One region of the Bacillus sp. Marseille-Q1617 genome, then DNA from elsewhere that is predicted to be linked to it. Evidence: predicted binding sites of a transcription regulator. Region 1 holds the regulator's gene; each other region holds the start of a gene.
What was found. The regulator Rex, encoded in region 1, represses fermentation and respiration genes when NADH is low (regulators of the CRP and FNR family bind a similar motif). The targets are predictions, from matches to a motif close to TTGTGAAATATTTCACAA.
Positions count from the first base shown of each region.

Region 2: HWX64_RS05760 (L-lactate dehydrogenase) is a predicted target of Rex. The motif match lies at 2,044-2,061, and genes of this name have one in related genera.
Region 3: HWX64_RS13200 (AtpZ/AtpI family protein) is a predicted target of Rex. The motif match lies at 3,278-3,295, and genes of this name have one in related genera.

Region 1 is NZ_CAHJXM010000001.1:155,943-166,414, reverse strand. It holds gene groL (chaperonin GroEL) at 1-730, opposite strand, end outside; gene groES (co-chaperone GroES) at 785-1,072, opposite strand; gene HWX64_RS00960 (CPBP family intramembrane glutamic endopeptidase) at 1,412-2,155, shown strand; gene HWX64_RS00955 (YdiK family protein) at 2,152-2,358, shown strand; gene tatC (twin-arginine translocase subunit TatC) at 2,378-3,154, opposite strand; gene HWX64_RS00945 (twin-arginine translocase TatA/TatE family subunit) at 3,174-3,347, opposite strand; gene HWX64_RS00940 (redox-sensing transcriptional repressor Rex) at 3,402-4,079, opposite strand; gene HWX64_RS00935 (ABC-F family ATP-binding cassette domain-containing protein) at 4,302-6,251, shown strand; gene tsaD (tRNA (adenosine(37)-N6)-threonylcarbamoyltransferase complex transferase subunit TsaD) at 6,542-7,558, opposite strand; gene rimI (ribosomal protein S18-alanine N-acetyltransferase) at 7,555-7,992, opposite strand; gene tsaB (tRNA (adenosine(37)-N6)-threonylcarbamoyltransferase complex dimerization subunit type 1 TsaB) at 8,017-8,712, opposite strand; gene tsaE (tRNA (adenosine(37)-N6)-threonylcarbamoyltransferase complex ATPase subunit type 1 TsaE) at 8,709-9,164, opposite strand; partial or broken gene HWX64_RS00910 (IS256 family transposase) at 9,485-10,472, shown strand, end outside.
Region 2 is NZ_CAHJXM010000001.1:1,145,685-1,156,156, forward strand. It holds gene HWX64_RS05750 (SIMPL domain-containing protein) at 1-562, opposite strand, end outside; gene HWX64_RS05755 (collagen-like protein) at 566-937, opposite strand; gene HWX64_RS05760 (L-lactate dehydrogenase) at 1,032-1,982, opposite strand; gene HWX64_RS22180 (tetratricopeptide repeat protein) at 2,325-3,377, shown strand; gene HWX64_RS22185 (DUF2614 family zinc ribbon-containing protein) at 3,678-3,881, shown strand; gene HWX64_RS05780 (histidine phosphatase family protein) at 3,897-4,451, shown strand; gene HWX64_RS05785 (NCS2 family permease) at 4,684-5,985, opposite strand; gene HWX64_RS05790 (M20/M25/M40 family metallo-hydrolase) at 6,177-7,823, shown strand; gene HWX64_RS05795 (nitroreductase family protein) at 7,881-8,492, opposite strand; gene HWX64_RS05800 (helix-turn-helix domain-containing protein) at 8,642-8,965, shown strand; gene HWX64_RS05805 (hypothetical protein) at 9,004-9,141, opposite strand; gene HWX64_RS05810 (LacI family DNA-binding transcriptional regulator) at 9,270-10,229, shown strand.
Region 3 is NZ_CAHJXM010000002.1:331,518-341,989, forward strand. It holds gene glyA (serine hydroxymethyltransferase) at 1-470, shown strand, start outside; partial or broken gene HWX64_RS13190 (IS3 family transposase) at 781-2,138, shown strand; gene upp (uracil phosphoribosyltransferase) at 2,410-3,039, shown strand; gene HWX64_RS13200 (AtpZ/AtpI family protein) at 3,449-3,670, shown strand; gene HWX64_RS13205 (ATP synthase subunit I) at 3,676-4,050, shown strand; gene atpB (F0F1 ATP synthase subunit A) at 4,073-4,786, shown strand; gene atpE (F0F1 ATP synthase subunit C) at 4,855-5,067, shown strand; gene HWX64_RS13220 (F0F1 ATP synthase subunit B) at 5,236-5,754, shown strand; gene HWX64_RS13225 (F0F1 ATP synthase subunit delta) at 5,751-6,287, shown strand; gene atpA (F0F1 ATP synthase subunit alpha) at 6,315-7,823, shown strand; gene HWX64_RS13235 (F0F1 ATP synthase subunit gamma) at 7,932-8,798, shown strand; gene atpD (F0F1 ATP synthase subunit beta) at 8,866-10,269, shown strand; gene HWX64_RS13245 (F0F1 ATP synthase subunit epsilon) at 10,292-10,472, shown strand, end outside.

The sequences.
Region 1 (10,472 bases):
GCTTGCCTTGTTGTACCACTTGCTCAAGAACAGGAAGTACTTCCTGGATGTTTCCGATTTTCTTATCAGTGATCAAGATATATGGATTCTCAAGAACCGCTTCCATCTTGTCAGAGTCTGTTACCATGTATGGAGAAGCATATCCGCGGTCGAATTGCATTCCTTCCACTACATCAAGCTCAGTTGTGAATCCTTTGGATTCTTCGATTGTGATGACACCATCGTTTCCAACGCGCTCCATTGCTTCAGCGATCAGTTGGCCGACTTCTTCATCAGCAGCTGAAATCGCAGCAACTTGAGCGATTGAATCTTTGCCTTCGATTGGCTTTGAAATAGCTTTTAATTCTTCAACTGCAGTTTGAACCGCTTTTTCGATCCCTTTACGTACGCCTACAGGATTAGCACCCGCAGTTACGTTCTTAAGACCTTCACGGATCATCGCCTGTGCAAGAACCGTTGCAGTTGTTGTACCATCACCGGCAATTTCGTTTGTTTTGCTTGCTACTTCAGCAACAAGTTTAGCACCCATGTTTTCGAATGCATCTTCAAGTTCGATTTCTTTCGCAATGGTTACACCGTCATTTGTGATAAGCGGTGAACCGTATTTTTTCTCAAGTACCACGTTGCGTCCTTTTGGTCCAAGAGTTACTTTTACTGCGTTTGCTAATTGATCTACCCCGCGAAGCATGGAACGGCGTGCTTCTTCGCTAAATTTAATATCCTTAGCCATATTCAAAGTCCTCCTCTTATTGTTTAAAGTAATGTTTTATAATCGATTATTTAATTATTCGCCAACAACAGCCAGAATGTCACTGTCACGAAGGATCAGATATTCTGCGCCTTGGTATTTCACTTCTGTACCAGCATATTTACTGAAGATGATTCGATCGCCGACAGACACTTCAAGAGCAACGCGCTCACCGCTGTCAAGAACGCGACCTGTACCTACAGCAACAACTTTACCTTCCTGCGGCTTTTCCTTTGCGGAATCCGGAAGAACGATACCGCTTGCTGTTTTTTCTTCTGATTCGACTAGCTCGATAACGACGCGATCACCTAGTGGTTTTAACAAGTGAAACAACCTCCTTGAAATTATGTAAATAGTTTTTTATTAGCACTCGTTCGCTGTGAGTGCTAACACAATTATTATAATAATTAATTCGTTTTCATTTTGCAAGAGTCCTGCTTAAAATTTTTTTCGTCATTTTCCTCTTTTTTTCACACCTCTCTATCCTATGTCCGGGTTTGTCTTTGTATTCCTGTTTTAGTTTTTCATCTTCATATTCAGAATGGAACTATTCTGTTTTTTCTTCTGGCTTCAATTAGAAAACAACATAATAACCCTACCATTTGAACACTCCCCGATTTCTTAGTAGAATTGAACAAGATGACGGTTAAAGGAGACGAAACGTTGAAAAAACATTTTGGATATATATTGATTGCATATATTGTGATGCAGCTTTCGAGTATAGTAGGAGTTCCTCTTCTTTATAAAATCGGAGTGGACGTGCTTGGTGAGCCTGCAGATCAGGTGAAACAGCTTGTGCCGGGATATTGGCTGATGATCAGCTTTACCCTGACGCTTATCGTGGTGTGGGCGATTCTCCGCAAAAGTGAAACGAGCACAAACCTGGAGCGAAGTGCTCCCCTCAATGCCGGCAGCTCCATTGGCTGGGCGATTGCTGGAATATTCATTGCTTTCTTCGCTCAATCCATTGCAATTCAAATCGAATATGCACTTGGCATTAAGATGGGCTCTGAAAATACACAGATGATCATCGGGATCATTGAAAAAGTTCCATTGACGATGCTTGTGGCAGCAGTGATCGGGCCAATATTGGAGGAAATCGTGTTCAGGAAGATCATCTTTGGTGTCCTTTATGAAAAGATGAATTTCTTCTTTGCGGCACTTGTAAGTTCGATCATTTTTGCCCTCGCCCACTTCGAACCGGAGCATGTCATCCTGTATTCAGCAATGGGCTTTACATTCGCTTTTCTTTATGTAAAAACCAAGAGAATACTCGTGCCAATTTTTGCTCATGTGGCGATGAATACATCTGTCGTGCTGATACAATCTATCTATAAGGACGAAATTCAGAAAATCATGAAAGAAGCAGAACAAATTCAAGGATTTATTGGAGGATTATTTTCATGAGAAGATCACCGCTTTTCTCTGGAGTGATCTATCTCCTGCTCGGAATACTTTTCACATACTTTGCAATTCAGAATGTAAGAGATGATGGTTGGGGATTTTTCACTTATATGCTGGTCTTTCTGGCCACCCTTGATTTCGGGTCCGGACTCAGGATGATCATGATTCATTTCAAGATCAAAAAACAAATCAATAATAAAAAATAAGGATTGGTCCCCTCGGGGATCAATCCTTATTTATATCTTCTTCATATTGTTCCATCTCAAGCTTCTGCTCCGCTTCAAGCACCTTTTTATAGCCGATCTTCGAAATCCAGATGCTGATTTCGTAAAGGATGAATAACGGCACGGTCACCATCAAGTGTGAAACGACGTCAGGCGGCGTGATGAAGGCTGCGATGACCAACAAAATAAAGTAAGCAACCTTACGTACGTTTGCCATCATCATCGGTGTGATGATTCCCAGTCTCGTTAAGAACAGCATCGCGACTGGCAACTGGAATAAAAGACCGAATGGAATGGTTAATTGAAACAAGAAATGAAAATATTCGTTTATTCCTATGACTTGTTGTATTTCAAGACTGTCAGATAACGTCATCATGAATTCCACGACATACGGGAATAGGATGAAGTAAGAAAAGGACAGTCCGGCTAGAAATAATAATAGCGAGATAGGAATATAGCTGAGGGTCACTTTTCGCTCCGTTTCATATAATCCCGGACTGATAAATGACCAGACCTGGAATAAAATGAGCGGTGCGGTGAGGATCAGCGAAATGAATACCATCATTTCCATATAAATCTTGAGCGGGTCTGTCAGACGAAATGCATTCATCGTAAGCTCTTTGGCTTCGTCTGCATGCTGCAGATAACGAATCAGCGGTTCCGCGAGAAAGAAGCTTGCTACAAACGCTAACAAGAAGAAAACGACTACAATCATGAGTCGTTTTTGCAATTCTCCTATATGTTCATACATTGTCATGTCTTTTTGACTTTGACTCATGGCATTCATCCTACTCTACTCACTTAGCACTTTTGTTTTTATCGTCGTCGTCATCAGCTAAGCCTTTTGTTGCGTTTTTAAACTCACGTAATGTATTACCGAAAGCTTTCCCTAATTCAGGCAATTTCTTCGGGCCAAAAACTAGTAAAGCGACAATTAAAATGATTATGAGGCTACCTGGACCTACTGGCATAATGAGACACCTCCTCTTGTACTCTTCTATCATAACGTAAAGCGACAGAATTTTCTATTCCGTTATAATTCCATCTTGTGACATTTCCGTGTCATCTTCCGAATAATGCTTTAAAAAGTAAACCAGTGATTGCAACTCTACAGCCAGATCAATATGATGCACCCGGATATGATCTGGTACCGTCAGCCTTGCCGGCGTAAAATTGAGGATTCCCTTGATCTTTGAAGAGACCAATCTGTCTGTGATGTTTTGAGCAGAAGAAGCCGGCACAGTAAGGATGGCCACTTCAATATTCTGATCCTCAAGCTTCTCTTCCAGGTCATCCAGGTGGAATACCGGCACATCGCCGACCTGAGTACCAACCTTTGACTCATCCACCTCGAACGCCATCTCGATCTTCGTATTATTGTTTTTTATAAAATTATAATTAAGAAAGGCAGTTCCCAGGTTTCCGACACCAATCAGCACTACCTTGGTCAGGGCATCCTGATCCAGCGTCTTTCTGAAGAAAGAGAGAAGATAGTTAACATTATATCCATAACCCTTTTTCCCTAATGCACCGAAATAGGAAAAGTCCCTGCGGATCGTGGCCGAATCAACTTTTACTGCTTCACTTAATTCCTTCGATGACACCCTCTGCTTGCCAGATGAGTATAAATTCTTGATAAAACGGTAATAAAGCGGCAGCCGCTTTGCCGTTGCCTGTGGAATTTTCGTTGTATCCTGATTCATATTGCATTCCCCCACATCTATTCAAAAGCCCGTTGCATTGAACGCCCACACATCTGTGAACGCTTCCAAAATAACAGATAAACATTTTTAAGTCTCTCTACCCATCATACACTATATTCTATCCTATATGTGTGAAGATTAATAGTCATTCATAGGTATGTATGATTGCCGTTACCCTCTCAAATACGGTACACTAGCACTATGAAATAGAGGTGAAACGTCATGATTCTACTACAAGTGAATCAACTTAGCAAAAACTTTGGTGCAGATAATATATTATCGAACATCAAGCTTGAAATACAGACAAGGGACAGAGTCGCACTCGTCGGCCGCAACGGTGCAGGGAAGTCGACTCTATTAAAAATAATTGCCGGTCAGCTATCGCATGACGCCGGGGACATCACAAAACCTAAAGGCGTATCGATCGGCTACCTTGCCCAGAACACAGGACTGGAATCCGACTTATCCATCTGGGCAGAAATGCTTACCGTATTTGAGGGTCTGCGAGCTCAGGAGGAGCAGCTCCGTATTCTCGAAAAACAAATGGCCGACCCGTCCGTATACGAAAACGACGACGTCTATCAGCGTGTTTTAAAAGAATACGATCAGCTTCAGGTAAGCTTCAAAGAATCCGGCGGCTACCAATACGAAGCAGACATCCGGTCCGTCCTGCACGGGTTGAACTTTGCTGATTTTGACTATGAGACAAAAATCTCCACGTTAAGCGGAGGACAAAAAACCAGACTGGCACTGGGTAAGCTTCTCTTGACCAAGCCTGATATTCTCATCCTTGATGAACCGACCAACCATCTGGATATAGAGACTCTATCCTGGCTTGAAACGTACTTGCAAAGCTACGAAGGCGCTGTTCTGATTGTTTCCCATGACCGTTACTTCTTGGACAACGTCGTCAATCAAGTATATGAAATCTCCCGTAAACGGAGCAAGAAATTCATAGGAAACTACAGTAAATATCTTCAGCAAAAAGCAGAAGACTATGAGAAAGATGTAAAACTCTATGAACGCCAGCAGCAGGAAGTCGCAAAACTGGAAGACTTCATCCAGCGGAACATCGCCCGTGCGTCCACCACAAAAATGGCGCAGAGCCGCAGAAAAAAGCTGGAGCGTATGGAACTGATGGACAGGCCGCTCGGCGATGAGAAATCCGCTACCTTCGCATTCGGAATCGATCGACAAAGCGGAAATGATGTGCTGAAAGTTAACGACCTTTCAATCGGTTATGAAGAGGATGAAAAAATCTCCAGTCATATCGATTTTTCTGTAAAAAAGGGTGACAGCATTGCGCTCGTAGGTCCCAATGGAACTGGAAAATCCACTTTGCTTAAGACACTTGTGGATAAGCTTAAGCCTTTATCCGGCAATTTTAGTTTCGGCTCAAATGTATCAATCAGCTACTATGACCAGGAGCAGGCCGATCTTTCATCAAATAAAACCGTCCTCAATGAACTATGGGATGAATACCCGATGAAAAATGAGAAAGAAATCCGGACCGTCCTCGGCAACTTCCTTTTCTCAGGTGAAGACGTGCTGAAGCCGGTTTCTACTTTAAGTGGCGGCGAGAAAGCAAGACTCGCCCTTTCAAAGCTGATGATGGAAAAAGGGAATGTCCTTATCCTTGATGAGCCAACGAACCATTTGGATCTAGACAGTAAAGAAGTGCTGGAAAATGCACTCATCGATTATCCAGGCACCATTTTGTTCGTGTCACACGATCGTTATTTTATCAACAGGATCGCGACCAAAGTGCTTGAACTCTCTAAAAATGGTTCGACCGAATACCTCGGAGACTATAACTATTATATGGAAAAGCTGCAGCAGCAAGAAGAACTGGCCGCCCTTGAGCAGGCAGAAAAAGGACAGCCTTCAACCAGCAGCTCGGCAACCCCGCAGAAACAAAGTCATAAGATTGATAAAGAAGCGAAAAAGCTTGAGCGCCAGCGTAAACGAAGAGTGGAAGAAATTGAAATTCAAATGGAAGCACTTGAAGCTGTCATCGAAGAACAGGAAGAACTGCTTTGTGATCCGGACATCTTCCAGGATCATGAAAAGGTCCAGGAGATCAATGACAAACTCAATTCTTCCAAAGAAGAACTCGATGAACTGCTGGAAGAATGGACAGAATTAGAAGAGCTTCTCCAAGAAGAACAGTAATCCACAGGTTTGGATAACATTTCGTTATCCAAACCTTCTTTATTCCACACCATTATCCACAGATCAAATGTTGACCAATCGTTGTTCACAGGAGTTTTCCACATTATCCACAACCTAACTGGCAGTTATACACATTTCAACACTGAATTACTCATACCTTTTTCACAAGGTGTTCACATCTATTCATTAGTTATTAACAACTTATCCACAGACTGTTGATAAAACGTATGTTCTGCTTAAAAAAGCTTCGGTGGAGGTTAAACTCTAACCTCACCGAAGCTTTTATTTCATTAGAAATTCTCAATATCCAACCCGGGATGGGCATTCATTGCCATGTCGCCTCTTTTACCCTGCTCAAATAAAATCGTTCCTGCAGCCGCAATCATCGCTGCATTATCTGTACATAGTGATAACGGAGGGATGACCAGTTCTGTATACAGCTCTTTGAATGCTTCTTCCAAAGCAGCACGCAGTCCTTTATTGGCTGCGACACCGCCCGCTAATAACAATTGTTCCACATTATATTCTTTTACTGCTCTTACTGTCTTAGTTACTAACACATCAATCACACTCGCCTGGAAGCTTGCGGCAAGATCCTGTGGATAAATCGTTTTGCCTTTTTGCTTCGCATTGTGCAAAGTGTTGATAACGGCTGATTTCAAGCCGCTGAAGCTGAAATCATATGAGCTTTCTTCAAGCCAGGCCCGTGGCAGATCCAGCGTCGGCTCACCTTCATGTGCGAGCCGATCGATATGAGGACCTCCCGGATAAGGGAGATTCAACGTTCTCGCTACTTTATCATACGCTTCACCTGCAGCATCATCCCTTGTTTCGCCGATCACCTCAAAAGAACCATGCTCCTTCATCAGAACAAGCTCAGTGTGGCCGCCCGAGACAACCAATGACAGCAAAGGAAACTTCATTTCTTTCACCAGACGATTCGCATAAATATGACCTGCAATATGATGGACGCCGACCAAGGGCTTATTATGAGCAAACGCCAAAGCCTTGGCCGCATTCACACCAATCAGAAGCGCCCCCACTAACCCGGGACCTTCCGTAACCGCAATGCAATCGATCTCTTCCATTGTCATTTCAGCTTGTTCCAATGCTTCTTCCAACACAAATGTCACTTGCTCTACGTGGTGACGGGACGCGATTTCCGGAACCACTCCGCCAAAACGTTTATGACTTTCGATTTGAGAAGAAACAATATTCGTCACAATCTCCGTGCCATTTTTAATAACGGCAACTGCAGTTTCATCACAGCTGGTTTCTATACCTAACACATACGTATCTTTTATCATAAATTCACCCACATCACTAAAGCATCTTCTTGATTATCTGAATAATACCGTTTCCGAATTCCGCCGTCCTGAAAACCCATCTTTCTATACAAACCTTGCGCAGCCTTATTACTCACCCTGACTTCGAGTGTCATTACACGAGCCCCGACCTTTTTTGAAATATCCATGATCCTCTGCATAAGGGCTTCACCGAGTCCCTGGCCCCTGTAATCAGGAAGCACCGCCACGTTCGTGATATGCGCTTCATCGACAACAAGCCACACACCGCAATAACCGGCTACTCGCTCCCCGTCTTCCACTACGAGATAAGTAGACAAGTGATTCTGTTCAATTTCGTTGTAAAAGGCCTCCCGGCTCCAGGGAATACTGAACGAACGATGTTCAATCTCCATCACAGCATCCAAATCATCAACCGTCATAAACCGAATTTCCATATTTCGAACGATCCTTCTTCTCATTTAAGAGTTTTTTTGAGACTCTAACCACTTCACTTCCGCCTCGGCCAAGCGAATATAATTAGGCACGACTTCATGAGCCGTATGTTCTTCCAATTCCGCCCCTATGAAAGCAAGCTCGGATGGTCTGGGATTATGGCTAACAAAAGGAGCAATCCTTGCCTGATCTCCCAGCACTTCTTTTATCATTTCCTCATGAATGCTTACATCATTTCCGATAAATAAAATCTCACCGTCATATTCTTTCAGCTTATTCGCCCAGTCCGTCAGTAAAACATTCCGGTCCTCTTCCACCTGAGTGATACGGTCCCCATCAAACTTATACAATCCCGTATACACCTGTCCTCTTCTCGCATCGAATATCGGTGCGATATAACCGGTAAAATTCCTACCCGAAGCCGCAAGTACAGCCAGGCTCGATACAGGGATAAGAGGAATATTCAACGACCATGCGAGCGTCTTGGCCAGGGTTACGCCTATGCGGACACCTGTATATGAACCTGGTCCATTCGCCACCACAATCTTCGTCAGCTCTTTCGGTTCCGTCTCACACTCCTTCAGAAGCTGCTCAACGGCAGGCATGGCCCTCACAGAATGATTTCTCTTAAAATTGGTGATATACTCGCCAACCACTTTCCCCTCTTCAATTAACGCAACCCCAAGCGGATAATTGGAGGTATCAATCGATAATATTTTCATGAAACAATCTCCTTACATAACTCATTATACCTTTCCCCGTAAGGCTTTAACACAATCCTCCGGGTCGTATCGCCTTCTCTGTATATAGACAGACTCAATAGCTTCGATGGAAGCTGGTCTTCAATCAAGTGTGCCCACTCGACCACCGTCACTCCCTCACCTTCAAAATACTCATCAAATCCCAAGTCTTCAAAGGAATCATCCAGGCGGTACACATCCATATGATAAAAAGGCAGACGCCCCTTATATTCTTTAATAATCGTAAACGTAGGGCTGTTCACCGTTTTCTTTACACCAAGCCCCTTTGCAAGGCCCTTAGTAAAAGTCGTCTTACCGGCCCCTAAATCACCTTCTAATGTTATCACATCTCCAGCCTGAAGGTAATTTGCCAGTCTCTCAGCAAACGCACCCGTTTCCTCAGGAGTCTTCGTTATCATTTCAAACTGATTCATATTTATCTCCTCAACTTAAGTAGAGTATAAAAAACCCCTAGGATAGCACCTAAGGGAGAATGTATATATGTAGTTTACCCTTTTTGGGGCATTTGAGTAAAGTGCAGGTGTAAGGATGTAAGGAAAAAAGGATATATTCTGGGTTTTCTACGGCTTGTGGATGATTTGTAGTTGGAAAAACCATATTTTAATGTGATTTCTATTTAGATATACGTTTGAAAAGATTAAGTCCATATAATTGTGTAAAAAGAAAGAGTCATTTTATTCCTACTTGGCAACACTGTTTTCAGCGACGATAAACAATGAAAAGAGGAATAAATATGACTCACTTACAGTTTAACCTAGATTTGGACCTTTTAAAAGAAGCAGTGATCAGTTCTAATATTGAAACCGTGGTCAAGTCAGCCATTGTACTTGTGTTAAATGACTACATGGAAAAAGAAAGAGACGATTACCTACAAGCATCGGCATATGAACGCTCTTCTGAGCGACTAGATTATCGAAACGGGTATTATGAACGTGATTTCACTATGAGTATTGGAAAGCTGACACTCAAAGTTCCAAGAACTCGAAATGGTGAATTTTCCCCGACGGTATTTGAGAGGTACTCAAGATGTGATCAAGCCTTTGTCTTATCCATGATAGAGATGGTTATTAATGGCGTGTCTACTCGTAAGGTAACGCACATCGTTGAACAGCTTTGCGGAGAAAATGTATCAAAGTCTTTTGTTTCTTCACTGACACAAAAGTTAGATCCCATTGTCAATGATTGGGCCAGGAGGCCCTTGAATGGTGCTTATTTTCCTTTTGTATTTGTAGACGCCATGTATATAAAGGTGCGTGAGCACAATAAAGTAGTCTCAAAAGCTGTTTATATTGCCACAGCTCTTACCGAGAATAACAAGCGTGAAATCTTGGGGTTGATGGTGGACCACGTGGAGAACTACGAAAGCTGGTGTCGCTTCTTCCAGCAGCTCAAATCTAGGGGATTACAATCTCCTAAGCTTGTCATTTCTGATGCCCATCAGGGTCTACAAAAAGCCATAATGAGGGAATTCATCGGTACAAGCTGGCAACGATGTAACGTTCACTTTAAGCGAAATGTTTTCGAGAAGCTCCCAAAGAAAGATTCCATTGAAGTAAGAACAATGATCAAACGAATATTTGAGGCAATCACGATAGAAGACATGAGGAATTTCAAGGAAGAATTGATGAATAAGTTTAGTGAACAACCAAAATTTGAGAAGGCTTTAAAGGTACTAGATGAAGGGTTCGAAGATACCATTCAATATATGGAACATCCTGAAA
Region 2 (10,472 bases), 990 kb from region 1:
GAATCACGGCAGTCCAGGAATGTTCTTTAATCGATTTGGGGTACGGGTTCAATTGCTGCCCTGATTGGCTGGAAAGGGTGATCGCTTTTTCATATGCTTTTTGATAAGCTGCTGCAAGGGCTTGTTGATAGGTCTTACCAGGGTCAGAATTAACAAATTGGATATTCTCTACACGATTTGCTCCACTTTTAACGGCATCGTCAATTATTTTTCCGAGGGAATCGATGTCGTTCACTGTGACCCGGAAAACATGCCTTACTTCATAGCCTGTAAAAATTTGCTTTCCATCCTCATAACTATATTGCGGGAAAATTTGATAGGTGGACGTTTGGATGTCCTTTTCCGGAATATCATTCGCCAATAATGATCGCACAACAGCGTTTGAAATCTCACGGTTTTGGCTCTGAGCTTCTTCAAGATCTTCATTTTTTGTAACGACACCAACCGAAACGATTGCCTGATCCGGATCTACATACATGGTATGTTCCCCTGTAACCATAACAGTTCCTGTTCTACCTTCAGTCGTGGTTCTATAATAAGAAGGGTAGGAGTACATATTCATCCCCTACACACACGTGAAGGATTGGATTTCATCTAAATCAATCCCGAAATAAACCCATCTCCAGCCGATCCATCTCCAGCCGGCAATTGAACGGCGTCCGATAAATATCGGGTAGAACCAAAATTGATCTCTTCTCAGCCAAATATATGTGTATCGGAATAAACAGCGCCGGATCGCACCCGGATCTACGGCAAATGTGCTTGGCCCGCCCTGCATAGCCGTCATCTGAGGGGTGAAGCTTGGCGGCGGTCCCGGTGGAGGCTGATTCCCTCCTCCTTGCGGCCCTCCAGGCGGTGGAGAGCTTGGTGGTCCGCCAGGGAACCCGCCGCTTGGACCTCCGGGAAATCCCGGGAATAACTGTCTTTCATCGTACATAGAAGAACCTCCTCATAAACGAATTCTCAATAGTTTATGAGGAGGATGTCTGGGCGTGCGTGTCTATTCATTTCTCTCGTACAATCTTTTGTGCTCAATCAACGAATGCAGTCTTCATTACCTCTTTTAACGTCTCGGCAGAGTGTTTGAATTGACTTTGTTCTTTTTCATTTAAAGGCAGTTCGACCACTTTACGGATTCCTTCACGGTTGATGATTGCAGGAACTCCTATATAGATATCCTCCTGGTTATATTCGCCGTCAAGCAGCGCAGAAACGGTTAGGATACTGTTTTCATTGTTGAAAATCGCTTTTGTGATCCGTGCCAGCCCCATGGCGATTCCATAATAGGTAGCACCCTTTCGTTCAATAATCTGATAAGCGGCATCCCTGACATTGATGAAGATTTCTTCCAACTTTTCTTGAACGTCTTCTTCATCCAGATCAATCAATTCACTTAAATGACTTGCCCCGACCGTTGTATGGCTCCATACAGGAAATTCTGTATCTCCATGCTCACCCATTATATAGGCATGTATATTGCGGGTATCGATATCGAAATGCTCTCCTACTAAATATCGCAGTCTGGCTGTATCCAGGATGGTACCTGAACCGATGACCCTCTCTTTCGGCAATCCGGAGAATTTCCAGGTTGCATAGGTCAAGATATCAACAGGGTTGGTGGCAACCAGGAAGATGCCGTTAAATCCGCTGGCCATAACTTGTTCGACGATACTTTTAAATATTTTTATATTTTTTCCTACTAAGTCAAGACGGGTTTCACCAGGCTTTTGGTTTGCTCCGGCAGTGATTACGACGATGTCTGCGTCTTTACAATCACTGTAATCACCTGCGTGAATCTTCATCGGGGAAGCAAACGCCAATCCATGATTAAGATCGCGTGCATCTCCATCGGCTTTTTCTTTATTCATATCAATCAATACGAGTTCATGGGCAATCCCCTGATTCAAAAGGGCGAAAGCATAGCTTGAGCCGACAAACCCGGTTCCGATAAGGGCTACTTTGTTTGTGCATTTAATAGTCATTCTTCATCACACACCTAACTTTAAGGAAGTTTTGTATTGTACTTGTTTGAAATAAGATATATTGTGAAATGTTTCACAAACTAATAATAACATGATTTCCTAGCTTATTCTACTTCTAACCATATAAGAAAATACCTAAACACCCTAAAATACATAACCTTTCACATTATTGTCATAATACGGTGAGGATCGAAATGGAGAGCAGCTTCTCCTTTTAACACATTCCAGTACTAAAAGCCCGTCCCTCGATGCGCTGCCGTATGAAATACCTTTTCTCAGTTTGGCTGAAGGATTTTTTCTAGGGAACAGTGAACTAATATAATATAGAAGAAAGGGGCGTGGATGATGATGGAACTCAGGAATGGGGATATAGAGATTCGACCGATTAAAGTCGATGATAAATATATAGTAACGAAATGGCTGTCCGACCCGGAAGTTCTTCAATACTATGAAGGAAGGGACTGCCCATTTACACTCAAGATGGTCGAAGATAAATTTCTAGGGAGATCTAATGGTGTAGTCAGCTGCATCATCATTTATAAAGGAAAAGAGATCGGGTATCTTCAGTATTATCCAATCGATGAAGAAGAGAGAAGTAAGTATGGTTACAGTCATTCCGATGAGGTGATTTTCGGAACGGACCAGTTTATTGGTGAACCGGCCTATTGGAATAAGGGAGTCGGGACCCTGATCATCAATACGGTGAAGAAACATCTAATCGACATAGCCGGTGCTGACCGCCTTGTCATGGACCCCATGATATGGAATGAAAGAGCCATAAAGTGCTATGAAAAATGCGGCTACCAAAAAAAAAAAATCCTCCCCCGAAACGAACTGCATGAGGGAGTCTGGCATGATTCGTGGCTTGTGGAGTATAGGCCGGAAGAGAGGGGGAGACATGTATCAATTGAGGAGAGAATTAAGGAAGGTGCTAAACTGAGAGAAGAAGGGGAAATTCAGTCTTCTATTGATCTTTTTAAAAAGTTGATAGAGGAAGATCCTCAAAATGGCAGGATTCATTATCAATGTGCATGGAGCCATGATGCACTTGGGAAGGAATTGGAAGCCATACCTTACTATAAGGAGGCGATACAACTCGGTTTAAATGAATACGACCTCCAGGGTGCCTGCCTGGGGCTTGGAAGCACCTACCGCACATTAGGGGAATATGAAAATGCAAAAATAATTTTAAATGAAGGGATGGAAAGATTCCCGGAGAACCATGCATTAAAAATCTTTTACAGTATGACATTACATAATGTTAGCGAGCATAGTGAGGCTATGGAAATTCTTCTAAAATTATTGGCTGAAACCTCGGAGGATAAAACGATTCAGACCTATAGGAAAGCCATTAAATTTTATTCCGAACAGCTCGATACGATTTGGAAACAGTAAAAAGATGAAACCTTACTTCTTTATTTCCATATGGAATACGAAGGGTGAATTTTTATCCTAAAATAATGGGGATAGTTTATTGATGTACTGATAATCTGTTAAAGTTTGATGTAGTTTTTACTTGTTTTCAGCTGTTGATTGGAGTGCAAGACGAAGACTCCCTCGGAAAAGCGTGTTAGGTGAGACCCCGCAGGAGCTATAGCGACGAGGAGGCTCACCAACCGCCCGCGGAAAGCGAAGTCTTGCTCGGAAATCAATAGCGGCGATTTAGCAGTCTACTATTAAGAGAAGGGATTTTCAATGGATCTTGCGCTCATATTACTTATCATTGGCATCATACTCGGTTTTACGATTTACCTGATAAATAAATCTTACCTTAGATGGCTGCATGGCAATAAAGGGCTTGATCTTCATTCAAAAGACGTTGAATGTCCCAATTGCCACAGGCTCACGAAAAGGCAGAAATCAGCCCAGCATTGCTCATATTGTTATACAAGTTTTTAGAAATGAAGTGATAGTATGAAAACCAACATTTATTTTGTCCGTCATGCACATTCCGTCTATACGCCTGAGGAATTGGAGAGACCGCTCTCCGAAAGAGGAAGACGCGATGCCGCTCGAGTGACGACTATATTAAAAGACAAGAATATACAGGCAGTCTGTTCAAGCCCCTATAAAAGAGCGATAGAGACCGTGCAAGGTACAGCCTCATACTACGATCAAGAAATTGAGGTTTATGAAAATATGAAAGAGAGGACCCTTTCTGAAAAGTCACTGGACGATTTTGAACAATCTATTCTGAGAGTATGGCAGAACCCTGATTTTTCTTTTGATGGAGGGGAATCGAACAGGGAAGCCCAGAAAAGGGGAATCCAGAGCTTCATGCAAATCTTAGAAAAATACGAGGGCAAAAATGCAGCCATCGGGACTCACGGAAACATCATGGTCCTGATCATGAATCATTTTGATGAAAGCTTCGGATTTGAATTTTGGAATAAGCTTGAGATGCCGGATATCTATAAAATGACCTTTGAAGGTAAATCGCTTGTCGGCGTTGAGAGAGTATGGAATTGAGGCTCAGCTGTTTCCACCGCCTTCAAGCTAAACTCATAAAGAAAAAAATCGCCCGGATTGAGTCCGGGCGATTTTGTTAAAAAGTTAAGAAATAATTTTAAATTTGAGAATTGTCCAGCTTCAGCTCCTAGCCCCTCGAGAAGTTTCAGTCCGCCCACTGAAGTCAAAGAGCGACTTCACCAGTCGGCCCTAAAGCGCTTGTCGGGGCTGCACAAGGCGCTTTCGCTTTTCTTTAATGAGGCAGAAAGGCCAGCTGATAGAAGAATAATACCGCAAAGATGTAGACAAGCGGATGTACCTGCTTCCATTGTCCTTTGACCACTTTCAATAACGGGTAAGAGATGAATCCCAGTGCAATACCTGTTGCAATGCTTGATGTCAGAGGCATACTCAGGATGATCAGGAATGCAGGGAAGGCTTCATCGAGCTCATCCCATTTAATATGAGAGATGCTGCCCATCATTAAACTGCCGACAATGATCAGCGCTGGAGCTGTGATGGCCGAAATCCCAGAAACGGCACTTACCAGCGGACCGAAGAACGCGGCTGCAATGAATAGAATCGACACTGTCAAGGTTGTTAATCCTGTTCTGCCGCCTGCAGATACACCTGCTGAAGACTCGATGTAGGCGGATGTAGGACTTGTACCGAACATTGCCCCGACTGTCGTCGCAACTGAGTCTGCCAATAGTGCTTCACGTGCCCTTGGCATTTGGTTGCCCTTCATCAATCCTGCCTGCTGCGCAACGCCGATCATTGTTCCGGTCGTATCAAAAATGGTTACGAGCAAGAAGGAGAATACGACTGCATAAAGCCCATATTGCACCACATCTGCAAAAGCAGTCAGCGGATTGCTGATGATGAGGCCTTCCGGGAGATGCGGGATGGCAAAGATCCCTTTATCAAAAGAAAGCTCCCCCGTAAAATAAGCAATCAATGCTGTCACGATCATCCCGATGAATAGTGCCCCGTGGACATTCATCACCATAAGTACAAGCGTCACTGCCAATCCGGCAAGAGCCAGAAGTGCAGAAGGAGAATGCAAATCCCCGAGCTTCACCAAATTGGTAGGATGGGCTTCGATCAGTCCTGTCAAGCGCAGTCCGATGAATGCGATGAACAGACCAATTCCTGCGGTGATTCCGTGCTTTAAATTTTGAGGGATTGCTTCGATTAATTTTGCCCTGAATGGTGTAAGTGAAAGGATAACAAATATGATACCTGCAACGAATACAGCTGAAAATGCCACAACATATGAAATATCTTCATTCGCCCCAACAACCGAGTAAGTAAAATATGCATTCAATCCCATGCCTGGAGCAATTGCAATCGGGTAGTTTGCAAATAAGGCCATCCATAATGTACCCACAACGGCTGATATAATGGTTGCCAGGAATACTTGATCAAACGGTACACCGGCATCCGCCAAAATGATCGGGTTGACGATCACGATATAAACCATCGTAAGGAAAGTCGTCAAACCAGCCAGTATCTCAGTTTTTGGAGTCGTTCCATTCTCTTGTAATTTAAACATTGTGATACCTCCATAAAAACGAACATTAAAAACACACAACTAATATAATATTCGGTATTAGGATTGAATTCAATAGTTTATCCAAAAAATAATAAAAAAATAATTTTGAAACCCCTTCCAAATGCTGTGCTTTTTCGTTAAGATGTTATCAATTATAGAGAATATTTTTGAGGGAAAGGAGCGGTACTAACGTGTATTTACAGCTGAAAGACAAACCAATCTCCGAGCAGATTGAACTCATCACACGATCCTTAGTCGCTCTGAAAAGTTATAACGGTACAGACGGTGAAGGCCGAAAAGCGCATTATATATATGAAATTATCCGGTCATTTCCGTACTTTCAAAAGCATCCAGAAAAAGTGTGGCTGCAGGAAGTTCCAAATGACGGGGTCGGTCGTCAGAATGTTTTTGCTCTTCTGGACGGTGAAACGTCAAAAACATTATTATTCCATGCCCACTATGATACGGTAGGCACGGACGATTACGGCGCCCTGCAGGACATGGCACATGACCCGGATTTTCTTCAGAAATTCTTTATGGACTATGAAGGAGAAGAAAAAGTAAGGGAAGATGCCCTTTCAGGGAATTGGCTGTTTGGAAGGGGAGCTCTGGATATGCAAAGCGGCATCGCCGTTCACCTTGCAAATCTGCTTCATTATTCGGAACAAAGCAAGCCTCCAGAGGGGAATCTTTTATTTTTGTTCAACGGTGATGAGGAAAGTGAACACGCAGGGCTGATTGCAGCTTTAACAGAGCTTGACCGCTTAAAGGCTGCAGGCTTCGATTACTTGGCAGCCATTAATACCGATTTTATTTCTCCCATTTATGACGGGGACTGCAAGAGATATATTTATACTGGGGCAGCCGGTAAATTTCTTCCTGGTTTTTATATTTACGGGAGGGAAGCTCATGTTGGTGATGTTCTGACGTCCATTGACCCGACTGCGATTGCCTCTAAAATCAATTTGGAGGTCAATCAGAATCTCGATTTTGTAGAAAAGATACCAGGTGAATTCACACTGCCACCGTCCTGCCTCTATTTTAAGGACGATAAGACGGCGTATAATGTTCAGACACCTCTTTCCACGTCTATTTATTTTAACTATTTTGTTTATGAAAAGACGGCCCGGGATGTGTTATACCAAATGAAGAAAGCAGCCCTGGAGGCGGTGGCACAGCTTGAACAACGGAGTAAAGAACAGTATGAAAGTTACCGTCATTATCACAATTTCCCTGAGCGGGAGCTGTCCTGGCAGGTGGATGTTCTTACATTAAGAGAATACATTTTCTGGCTGAAAGAAAGGGGGCTTGATCCGGAGCCTGTCATGGAGGACGTGTTTCGTGATCATGAGGGTGAGGACAGACGGACAATTGCCTACAAAATGGTAGAAGCCCTTCAGCATCTCGATCCTGACAGAACGCCAAGAGTCATCATTTTCTTAGCCCCTCCGTTTCTGCCGCATAACTATTTGAATGAAGAAAATGAGTATGGAAAGAAAGTAAAGGAGGTCCTGAACCGCTGTCTGGGTGAAATTTCCCGGGAGACAGGAGAAGATTTCGTAGTCAAACGCTTTTTCCCATATCTTGCAGATGGAAGCTTTTTGTCTCTTCATGAAGAAGATGAAGATATCGAAGTGATTAAAAAAAATCTGCCGATGATTGATGATCTGTATCCGGTCCCGATTGATACGATCCGAAAGCTGAATATCCCTTCCATTAATATAGGTGTCTATGGAAAAGACGGCCACCAGTGGACGGAACGGGTATATAAGCCTTATACGTTTTCTGTACTCCCGGAGATCATTCAAAGGGTAACAAGGGATTTATTGAATATATAATGAGAATGAAACATTCAAAATCAAAAGCCACATCGTTTAAAGCGATGTGGCTTTCTATTATTCAGCCCAGTCGATTAAGTTACGGATATCCAGGCGGTCTGTTTTTCGTGCTTCCTTAAGAGGTTTGCCGATTGTGATCAACATGATCGGTAAGTAACGTTCGGAAATATTAAATTGTGAAACAAGTGCCGAAGGGTTGAAGCCGCCGATCGGACAAGTGTCCCATCCTTTTGCCTTGGCTGTAAGCATTAACTGCATGGCTGCGAGTGATGCGTTGCTGAATGCGGCATCCCTTGGATACTGGTCGCGGCTGTATGCCCCTTTGATTTGTTTCGTCAGGATTTCTTTTAATTCTGTAGTCATTTCACCTTTTTCAACTGAGGGATCTAGTACAGGGTCGATATTTTTGTCTGCTTCAAGATCACCCAGAACGGCAACGACTGCTGACGCATCAACGACTTGCTGCTGATTATACGCGATAGGCAGCAGGCGGTTCTGAACTTCTTTTTGATCAAACACAAGGAATTTCCAATGCTGCAGGTTCCATGCGGATGGAGCTTTCCCTGCAACCTCAAGAATCTCTACCAATTCTTCACGAGGGATTTCCACTTCTGGATTGTATACTTTTGTGGAGCGGCGTTCTTCTGCCACCTGAAAGAAGTTTGTCATGATTATGCCTCCTTGATGTGAGAAAAGTGCTATAATATAGGGTATATCTGGATGTTGCTTACTTTTTGTAAGTAGCTTATAACATGACCACTATAACGGACGTGTTTTTTTGCGTCAAGCAATGAGACTTTAAGGAAGTGTGAACCATCATGAAATCAACCATTTGTCCTAAATACGAAGCAGCTTTTTCTCTATTGGGAAAACGCTGGGTCGGCATGATTATAAGAGTATTATTTGACGGAAGCTGCCGTTTTAAAGATATGAATGAGAGAATACCGAATATCAGTCAAAAAGTTCTGGCGGACAGATTGAAAGAACTGGAAGGGTGCGGCCTTGTCCAGCGTAAATATTTGGAGGATAAGCCCGTGAAAATCATGTACAGTCTTACAGAAAAAGGAAGAGATCTGCAGCCGGTGCTTGAATCTGTCCATACATGGGCGGGAAAATGGATGAAATCATCCGGCAAACAGTGAAAAACTGCTCCCCTCAAAGGAAAGCAGCTCATTCAGCATTACATATGTCTTTTAAATAATGAATCAAACGGATCTTCAACATCTGTCCTGGTGAAAAAATCAATGGGCTCCAATGCCAAGTAGCTGCCCCCGACTATGATGATACAAAGAAGGGGGAGATATAAAATACCAAGCATATCGCATCCTCCTTGCCTTTCATTATTTTAATGCGTTAACCTTATCTTGACTATAATCTGTGAAACGCGTTTCAGAGCAAGCGCTTATGGCAAAAAAATAATAATCCTTAATAGAAGGGGAAGCCATCGTGACAAATATCCGAAAAATAGCCCAACTGGCCGGTGTCTCGGTTTCAACCGTCTCAAGGGTATTGAATGATCACCCTTACGTAAAAGAAGATAAGAAACGGAAAGTGATGGACGCCGTTAAAGAACTGAATTACATAAAAAACGCGAATGCCGTTCACTTATCCAAAGGGAAAACCTATTCTATAGGTGTGGTCCTTCCTTTTTTGAACCTTCCTTACTTTGGGGAGGTACTGCAGGGAATCGCCGGAGAGGCATTGAAGCATGGATACCACCTGCAGATTTTTCAAACCGATTATGAAAAAGATGCAGAACTTGATGCGTTTCACCGCCTCAGGATGAAAGAGGTGGATGGTCTTATCATCACATCGAGGGCGAATTCCCTCGATACACTTTCTCCATTGATGGAGGGGCTGAATGTCGTTTTCTGTGAAAACCTTCATGGGGTGGAGAAAAAAGTGTTCATCAATCATTACGAAGCGATTCGAACCGCGATGGATCAACTTCATTCAAAAGGCCATACTGACATTGGGTTGTGCCTGCATCGGACTTTCGGTACCAATAGTGAAGAGCGGGTCCGCGGGTTCTTTGATGCGGCCGAAGCTGCCGGTAATGAAATGAGGGAAGAATGGATCTTCAATGAATGCATCCATCTTCAGGATGGAAGGGATGTGGTTGAACAATGGGTGGCTTTAGAGAAAAAGCCTTCTGCCCTCATTGTCACGAGTGATCAGGTGTCGGCCGGGATCGTATCCGAAGCGGGGAGGAAGGGCATCCGCATTCCAAAGGACCTGGCAATCCTAAGCTTTGATAATCATCCTATATCCGATGTCTTCGATATCACCTCGTTCGAAGTGCCAATCAGACAGATGGGAGAAGAGGCTTTTAAGCTGTTTCTGGAGAAAGGTCGTTCATCTCCTGTAATCCTTGAAACTGCCTTGCACGAGCGTGAAACGGTGTAATAAGTGTTGTAAGCTGAATTCTGGGTAAAATTATATTACACTGGGTAAAGGGTACATCAAAGGGAGGCGTGTCATTATGCTTGGAAATAAAGATGAAAAAATCCTGGTCATCGTCATGTTTGTTGTTGCCTTATTCCTTCTTTTTGCGATTGTAAGAAAGTATATTATGTAGAATGTCGATAACAAGCCGATCCGGAATACGGGTCGGCTTATATTTTTGTCAGCAGCTCATCGGCGGCCGGA
Region 3 (10,472 bases), on a different contig from region 1:
CGTTGATGCACGTGATCTCTGCAAAAGCGGTATCGTTCGGTGAAGCGCTGCAGGATTCTTTCAAAGAATATGCGCAAAATATCATCGACAATGCAGCCCGTCTCGGTGAGAGCTTAAGAAAAGAAGGAATCGACCTCGTATCAGGCGGTTCGGACAACCACCTTCTATTAATCGACCTTCGTTCACTTGGACTGACTGGTAAAATCGCAGAAAAAGTCCTTGATGATATCGGAATCACGGTCAATAAAAACACCATCCCATTCGATCCGGAAAGCCCATTCGTCACAAGCGGTATCCGCATCGGAACAGCGGCAGTCACGTCCCGTGGTTTTGCTAAGGAAGAAATGGACGAAATCGCGTCCATCATGGCCCTTACCCTCAAAAACCACGAAGACCAAACCAAGCTCGAAGAAGCCCGCAAACGCGTAACAGACCTAACAAGCAGATTCGCTTTATATCCAGAAAGATAATAAATAGTAGAAACCTCTTCAAAAGAACTGATTTTTTGGAGAGGTTTTTTTATGAGGGAAATAGATTGATAGGTTTGCAGGTAATGGAGGTTGTGGTTTATAAGATAGGTTAAAGGTGATTAGAAAAATAGCTAGTAACAGGATAGGTAGGATTCAGTAGTTGTAATTATGATTGAATGGATTCCAGCGGTTGATTGGAGTGGCAGACGAAGACTCCTGCGGGAAAAGCGGAGCTGTGGAGACCCCGCAGGCGAAGTGTGCTGCACCCCTATTGTTGGACACCCATCCAACAATAGGAGGTGCCCGTCAAATGGCTAAGTTTACCCAAGAGTTTAAACTTCATGTTGCCAAGCGTTATCTCAATGAATTGGTCAGTTATCGAGACCTAGCGAATCAAGTGGGTGTTGATGATTCGATTCTCCGCTACTGGGTGATGTTAGTTCGTCACCACGGTGATCAAGCTTTTACCTTTCCCTATACAAACTATCCTCGTGCCTTTAAACTGAGGGTAATTCAATTTATTACGGAAAAGAATTACTCCATTCGAGAGGCATCAGCCATTTTTCATATCCCAGATCCATGTATGGTTCGCAGGTGGAAGAAAAAGTGGGAGACAGCTGGAGAAGATGCCCTTGAACCTAAAGGAAAGGGGCTTTCTACAATGACTTCTAATAACAAGAATAAAAAGGCCAAAGACAACTCTTCCAACCAGTCGGTAGAAGATATGAAAAAAGAACTTGAATACCTTCGTATGGAGAACGCCTATTTAAAAAAGCTGAAAGCCTTAGTTCAGGAAGAACAATCACCAACGAAATCAAAGCGAAAGTAGTGTATGAACTAAGGAATGAATTCCCGGTGACTCGAACGATAAAAGTAGCCAAGATGCCCAAAAGTACTTACTACAACCTCATTAAAAAGTGGAGCCAACCAGACCCTGACCGTAAATGGAAAAGGAGAATACATTTCATTTACCATAGACATTCAGGTCGGTTTGGTTACCGTCGCATTACCGACGTGCTTCAGGAAAAAGGATATTCGATCAATAAAAAGAAAGTACTTCGAATTATGAGAGACCTCGGACTTAAATGCATGGTGCGAATGAAAAAGTACAAATCGTATAAAGGAGAAGTCGGAAAAGCAGCTCCAAACATTTTAAACCGTAACTTTAGTGCCAAAAAACCTAACCAAAAGTGGGTGACGGACATTACGGAATTTGCATTGTTTGGACAAAAGCTATATCTGTCTCCGATTTTAGACCTGTTTAACGGCGAAATCATCACCTACACGATTCAATCAAGGCCGACATTTGATTTGGTTGAAACGATGTTGGCACAAGGTTTAAAACATGTAAACGAAGGTGACGAGCTCTTAATTCATTCCGACCAGGGTTGGCACTATCGAATGGCCCAGTACCGAAGGGTACTGAAGGAACACAACATCACCCAAAGTATGTCTCGCAAAGGAAACTGTTATGACAACTCTGTCATGGAAAACTTTTTTGGAATCCTAAAATCAGAATTCCTTTATCTACAAGATTTTGATAGTATCGAGCACTTTAAAGACGAACTTGAACAATACATGCATTACTACAACCATTTGAGAATTAAATCAAGGTTGAAACGGAAAAGTCCAGTAGCTTATCGACTTAGTACAGAATTAGCTGCTTAACAAATAAGTGTCCAACTTTATGGGTCCAGTGCAAAGCCGAGGAGGCTCCACGCCCGCCCGCGGAAAGCGAAGTCTGCCACGGAAATCAATAGCGGTAATAAGAATGACTCACTCCTATCATTTTTTAATAAATCTCTCACATAAAAATAACGATTTCATTACACCTCCCAACTTTTATTGCTCTTAAAACCTCTTTTATGTACAATAGTCAAAGGTGTAAAACAGCAACTATCTATTTTTACATAAATCAAAACCAAAAGGAGAGAGTCGAATGGGCAAAGTATACGTATTTGATCATCCATTAATCCAGCATAAGCTGACATTCATCCGTGATAAAAACACAGGTACAAAGGAATTCCGCGAACTGGTCGATGAAGTATCAACGCTGATGGCATTTGAAATCACGCGTGAACTTCCGCTTGAAGACATCGAAGTCGACACACCGGTAAGCAAAGCGAATGCAAAAACACTTACAGGGAAAAAACTAGGGATCGTTCCTATCTTACGTGCAGGTCTTGGCATGGTCGACGGCATCCTTAAATTGATCCCGGCCGCAAAAGTCGGTCACGTAGGATTATACCGTGACCCTGAGACTCTTAAGCCAATCGAATACTACGTAAAGCTTCCGAGCGATGTGGAAGAGCGTGAATTCATCCTGGTTGATCCGATGCTTGCAACAGGGGGATCTGCTGTTGAAGCGATCAACTCACTGAAAAAACGCGGTGCGAAAAACATCACGTTCATGTGTTTAGTGGCATGTCCTGAAGGGGTGGAAGCCATTCAGGCAGAGCACCCGGAAGTAGACATCTATATTGCCGCCCTTGATGAAAAGCTGAACGAAAAAGGGTATATCGTTCCTGGATTAGGGGACGCCGGTGACCGTTTGTTTGGAACAAAATAAGAGATAAAGAACCCGGGTCATTTTCAGATGACCCGGGTTCTTTATTTTTTCGGAAGCATTAGATCCAATTGGATATATTTACATTATAATGTAGGGTTTCTAGTAAAAAGGAACTTCTTTATAATGAAGGTTGTGTGAATGGTTTCCATTCGATGAAGGTTGAGTAAAAAGTGCAATATTCACCAGTTTTCTGCAAATTATGATAAAAATGTGAACGTTTTGGAAACACGTGGCGAGGTTGTGAACTTTTTAACTTGAACGCATTGACATGGAAATAACCCTATTGTATGCTTACAAAGGGTATAAAATGATAAGGTTTTCACAATGCTTGAACACTTGTGAAAACGGTATTCTTTCATTTAACCCATCACTGTGTTTTTCCACTAAAAAATATGTGTGGGGATGCCAAATGCGTCAGGACAATAGACGCCCGTATCAAGCGATGGTCTTATATTCTGCTATTCTTACCCAGCTTGCAGGGTCCATTTTAATCGGGATCTTCGGGGGGAGATGGCTTGATGGAATATGGGGTACCACACCACTTTTCTTAATCATTGGACTACTCTTTGGGCTTTCAACAGGAATCTACACCATGCTCCGAACGGTCCAACATTTCAATTCGGGAGATTAATGTAAATGCCAGAACTTCAGCAAGTGTTTAACAGGCATCGTAAGTACATATTTTTCCTCCTTTCCTTATACGTCCTCGGTTGGGGTTTTACTTCCTATCAGTCTATATTTCTTGGGCTTATCCTGGGGACAAGTATAAGCATGTTCAGCCACTGGCTAATCATGAGGAGGACGGTACGATTTGGTGATGCAGTCGCAGCTGGACAGAAGGTTCGGTCTTTGGGGACTTTTTCACGGATGGCGGGGGCCGCCTTTGCAGTGATCATTGCAATGGAATATCCTGAACATCTTCATCTCCTGAGCGTCATTTTTGGATTAATGACAATCTATGTTGTCATTATGATAGATTATTTTACCCAGCAGCTTAAATCTCATAATTAGCGGGGAAGAGAGGTGAATTTCATTGCATCATGAAAATCCTACAGCCGAGTTTTTGGGTTTGACTTTCAACCTGGGGAACGTATTGATGATCACGGTGGCGAGTGCCGTTGTTTTCTTAATAGCCGTTCTTTCAACTCGGAGACTGGCCATGAAACCAACTGGAGTACAGAACTTCATGGAGTGGGTCATGGACTTTGTCAAGAACATTGTGAAGAGTAATATGGATTGGAAGACAGGTGGTCGTTTCCATATCCTTGGACTTACTTTGCTTATGTACATTTTTGTTTCAAACATGCTTGGGCTTCCGTTTTCGGTCGTCATTGACAACGAGCTATGGTGGAAATCACCAACAGCGGATCCTGTTATCACGATGACACTGGCAGTTATGGTTGTCGCGTTAACGCATTACTATGGTATCAAGATGAAAGGCTTCGGTGAATACGGTAAAGATTTCTTCAGACCTATGTCGTTCTTATTCCCGCTGAAGATTATTGAAGAGCTTGCCAACACACTGACACTTGGTCTTCGTCTTTACGGTAACATCTATGCCGGGGAAATCCTGCTTGCATTACTGGTGGGAAGCTTGGCGCACGCCGGGGCAGCCGGACTACTGGGAGCAATCATCCCAACGATCGTTTGGCAGGCATTCTCAATCTTTGTCGGCGCGATCCAATCATTTATTTTCGTTATGTTAACGATGGTTTATATGGCTCATAAAGTCAGCCACGACCATTAATATATACCCTGTTCAAAATTGAACAAAACTACTAACATTTTTCATACATTTAAAGGAGGAAATTTAGAATGGGTCTTTTAGCAGCAGCAATCGCAATTGGTTTAGCAGCACTTGGTGCAGGTATTGGTAACGGTCTTATTGTATCTCGTACAGTTGAAGGTATGGCTCGCCAGCCGGAAGCACGTGGTATGCTTCAAACAACAATGTTCATCGGGGTTGCACTAGTAGAGGCGATTCCTATCATCGCGGTAGTTATCGCATTCATCGTAATGGGTCAATAATAGCAAGTCTTGAGTTCAAAATGGCGAAGTCCTTCCAAAAGAACCTTCGCCATTCCTTTTATGTCCATAACTAATGGACGATTAATCTTGAATGTCCAGGCAAGAACTTGCCGTTAGATTACATGCTTTTCAAAAGAAAGTATTGACTCTTGAAGGGAGTGAAATCGCGTGCTAACAAACGCATTTGTCCTTGGAGCTGGTGGCGGCTTCAACGGTGGAGATATCCTTTTCCAGCTAGTGATGTTTTTGATTTTACTTGCGCTTTTAAAGAAGTATGCTTGGGGTCCTTTGATGGGCATCATGCAGGAGCGTGAGAATCATATTGCAGGCGAAATCGAAGCGGCTGAACAGAGCCGTGCTGAAGCAAGCAAGCACTTAGAAGAACAACGTCAACTTCTTAAAGAGGCTCGTCAAGAAGCGCAAACGCTGATTGAAAACTCTAAGAAGCAAGGCGACCTGCAGCGTGAAGAGATCATTCTTGCCGCTCGTCAGGAAAGTGAGCGCCTGAAAGAATCTGCTAAACGTGAAATCGAAACTCAGAAAGAGCAGGCAATGACTGCTCTGCGTGAGCAAGTTGCTTCATTATCCGTCATGATTGCTTCTAAAGTGATCGAGAAGGAATTGTCAGCAGCAGATCAACAGAAATTGATCAATGACTACATTAAAGAGGCAGGAGAAGAGCGATGAGCAACTCTACAGTCGCAAAACGCTATGCGTTAGCTCTTTTCGAAATTGCCAAAGAACAGAACCAATTAGAAGCGATTGAAGAAGAGCTTCGCGTAGTGAAATCTGTTTTCACACACAACCAGGAACTTAACATCCTTCTCAGCAATCCGAAGCTTTCTTTGGATAAAAAGAAGGGACTTATAAAGGAAGCATTCTCATCCGCTTCTGTACCAGTCCTGAATACCCTTTTACTTTTGACTGATCGTCATCGCATCAATCAGGTAGTAGGTGTTGCAAATGAGTTCATCGAGCTTTCGAATGCAGAAAGAGGAATCGCAGAAGCAACAGTCTATTCAGTACGTCCATTAACAGAAGATGAGAGAGAAGCCGTTTCCGCATCTTTTGCCAAAAAAGTAGGCAAACAATCATTAAGAATCGATAATGTGACAGACGATAACTTGCTTGGCGGACTTAAGGTCCAAATCGGCAACCGCATCTTTGACGGAAGCCTTGCAGGGAAGTTGCATCGTCTTGAACGTGAACTAGTTCGTTAACTTTCGTATAAATGAGGGGTGAAATTCATGAGCATCAAGGCGGAAGAAATCAGCGCGCTGATAAAAAAGCAAATTGAAAACTATCAGTCTGAGATGAAAGTAAGCGATGTAGGTACAGTTATCCAAATCGGTGACGGTATCGCTCGTGCTCATGGCCTCGACAATGTCATGGCTGGAGAGCTTGTTGAATTTTCTAACGGTGTCATGGGTATGGCACAAAACTTAGAGGAAAACAACGTAGGTATCATCATTCTTGGACCATTCAGTGACATTCGTGAAGGCGATGAGGTTCGTCGTACTGGACGTATCATGGAAGTACCAGTAGGGCAAGAACTTGTAGGTCGTGTAGTAAACTCACTTGGACAACCTGTAGACGGGTTAGGTCCGATTGCAACAACAAAAACACGTCCTATCGAAAGCGGAGCACCTGGTGTTATGGATCGTAAATCCGTACACGAGCCGCTTCAAACAGGTATCAAAGCGATTGACGCTCTAGTGCCGATCGGCCGTGGTCAACGTGAGTTAATCATCGGAGATCGTCAAACAGGTAAAACATCTGTTGCGATCGATGCGATCCTTAACCAAAAAGACCAGGACATGGTTTGTATCTATGTTGCGATCGGTCAAAAAGAATCTACTGTACGTAACGCAGTAGAAACATTACGTAAGCACGGTGCGTTAGACTACACAATCGTAGTAACGGCATCTGCTGCTTCACCGGCTCCAATGCTATTCTTGGCACCTTATGCGGGAATCACAATGGGTGAAGACTTCATGCACAGCGGCAAGCACGTTCTTGTTGTCTATGATGATCTATCCAAACAGGCCTCGGCATACCGTGAGCTGTCCCTATTACTTCGCCGTCCTCCAGGTCGTGAAGCATTCCCTGGTGACGTATTCTACTTGCACTCCCGTTTACTTGAGCGTGCAGCGAAATTAAGCGATGCAAAAGGCGGCGGTTCCATCACGGCACTGCCATTCGTTGAGACACAAGCAGGAGATATCTCCGCTTATATCCCGACAAACGTTATCTCCATCACTGACGGACAGATCTTCTTACAATCTGACCTGTTCTTCTCCGGTGTTCGTCCGGCGATCAACGCAGGTTTATCCGTATCCCGTGTTGGTGGATCCGCACAGATCAAAGCGATGAAAAAAGTATCTGGTACACTGCGTCTTGACTTAGCCGCTTACCGTGAGCTTGAAGCATTCGCTCAGTTCGGATCAGATCTTGATGCAGCAACGCAGGCGAAACTGAACCGCGGTGCGCGTACAGTAGAAGTACTGAAGCAGGATCTTAACAAACCACTTAAAGTTGAAAAACAAGTCATGATCCTTTACGCATTGACTAAAGGACATTTAGATGATATCCCGGTAACGGACGTTCGCCGTTTCGAAGGTGAATTCCTAAGCTGGTTAGATCACAACCATACTGAACTGTTAGATCATATCCGTACGACAAAAGGTCTTCCTGAAGATGCTGCAATGGTTGCTGCGATCACAGAATTCAAGAAGACATTTGCTAAGTCTGAGTAATCGCTTATAGGTCGGTGCTTCTTTTTAAAAAAGGACACCGGCTTCAATAAGTGATGACCATGATTGTTCGATCTTATGGCTAACATTTTAAAAGGGTGGTGAGAACCAGTGGCATCGTTACGCGACATTAAAACTCGTATTACGTCTACGAAGAAAACAAGTCAAATTACGAAAGCAATGGAAATGGTATCTGCTGCGAAATTGAACCGTGCGGAAACGAACGCTAAGTCCTTCGTTCCTTACATGGAGAAAATTCAAGACGTAGTCACTTCTATTTCCCTGGGCAGCACCGATGCAACACATCCGATGCTAGTCTCCCGCCCCGTAAAGAAAACCGGCTACTTGGTCATTACGTCTGACCGCGGTTTGGCGGGGGCTTATAACAGCAGTGTCATCCGTGCTGTAAGTAATGCGATTAAAGAGCGTCACAGCTCAGAAGACGAATTTGCGATCATTGCACTTGGTCGTGTCGGAAAAGACTTTTTCCAAAAGCGCGGCTATAACGTCGTAGAAGGTATTGTAGGTTTACCGGATCAGCCTAACTTTGCAGATATCAAGGAGATTGCGAACAAAGCAGTGAGCATGTTCTCTGATGGTGCTTATGATGAGCTGTACATGTACTACAACCACTACGTCAGTGCGATTCAACAAGATGTAACAGAGAAAAAGGTTCTGCCTTTGACAAACCTTGAATCTGAAGCTTCTTCAAGCAGTCTTACTTCTTATGAATTTGAACCGAATGCTGAAGAAATTCTTGAAGTGTTGCTTCCTCAATACGCCGAGAGCTTGATTTACGGAGCTTTACTTGATGGTAAAGCGAGTGAACACGCAGCTCGTATGACAGCGATGAAGAACGCAACCGATAACGCAAAAGACATCATTAATAACCTTACACTTTCATATAACCGTGCACGTCAAGCTGCGATTACCCAAGAAATCACGGAAATCGTCGGCGGAGCAGCTGCACTGGAATAGAAACGTATCCGGTTAATTCCGGTAAAACCATAGTTTTGTCGTCAAAAGCTAGTTAGGAGGGAAAGAGATGAACAAAGGACACGTTCTTCAAGTAATGGGTCCCGTTGTTGATGTCAAGTTCGCCAATGGCCAACTTCCTGATATCTACAACTCATTAAAGGTCCAAATTGCAGATAGAGCTGAACTTACATTAGAGGTTGCCCTTCACCTAGGTGATGATTCTGTACGTACGATCGCGATGGCTTCTACGGACGGTTTACAACGTGGAGCCGAAGTACTAGATACAGGAGCGCCAATCTCTGTACCAGTAGGGGATGTAACGTTAGGTCGTGTATTCAACGTCCTTGGTGAATCAATCGATTTAGACGAGCCGCTTACAGCAGGAATTCGTCGTGATCCGATTCACAGACAAGCACCTACATTCGATCAACTTTCTACAGAAGTAGAAATTCTTGAAACAGGTATCAAAGTAGTAGACTTACTTGCTCCATACATCAAGGGTGGTAAGATCGGTCTATTCGGTGGTGCCGGTGTTGGTAAAACCGTATTAATCCAGGAGCTTATCAACAACATCGCTCAAGAGCACGGCGGTATCTCGGTATTCGCAGGTGTTGGAGAGCGTACGCGTGAAGGTAATGACCTTTACCACGAGATGAGCGACTCTGGCGTTATCAAGAAAACAGCGATGGTATTCGGACAGATGAATGAGCCGCCTGGTGCACGTATGCGTGTTGCCTTGACGGGTCTTACAATGGCTGAATACTTCCGTGATGAGCAAGGTCAGGACGTACTTCTGTTCATCGATAACATCTTCCGTTTCACGCAAGCAGGTTCTGAGGTATCAGCACTACTTGGCCGTATGCCATCTGCCGTTGGTTACCAGCCGACACTTGCTACTGAAATGGGTCAATTGCAAGAGCGTATCACGTCTACAAACGTTGGTTCCGTTACATCGATCCAAGCGATCTATGTACCTGCCGATGACTACACGGATCCGGCTCCTGCAACAACATTCGCTCACTTGGATGCAACAACGAACCTTGAACGTAAGCTTTCCGAGATGGGTATCTACCCTGCGGTGGATCCATTAGCATCAACTTCACGTGCACTTTCTCCTGAAATCGTAGGGGAAGAGCACTACACAATTGCACGTAATGTCCAACAAACATTACAGCGCTATAGAGAATTACAAGATATCATTGCCATCCTTGGTATGGATGAGCTTTCTGATGATGATAAGCTGACTGTGGCACGCGCCCGCCGTGTACAATTCTTCTTATCTCAAAACTTCCACGTTGCAGAACAGTTCACAGGCCAAAAAGGTTCTTACGTACAAGTGAAGGACACGGTAAAAGGCTTCAAAGATATTCTTGACGGTAAATACGACCACATTCCAGAAGATGCATTCCGTCTAGTAGGTCCGATCGAGGACGTATTGGCTGCAGCTAAAGAAATGGGCGTAGAGGTATAATTAGGGACCAGGAGGGAAGAAAATGAAGACATTAAAAGTCAATATTGTCACTCCCGATGGCCCAGTGTACGATTCAGAAGTGGAAATGGTGAGTACGAAAGCTCAAAGCGGTGAGCTTGGGATCTTACCTGGACACATTCCGATGGTTGCTCCACTACAAATCGGTGCGGTACGCCTGAATAAAGGCGGTAACACTGAGCTTG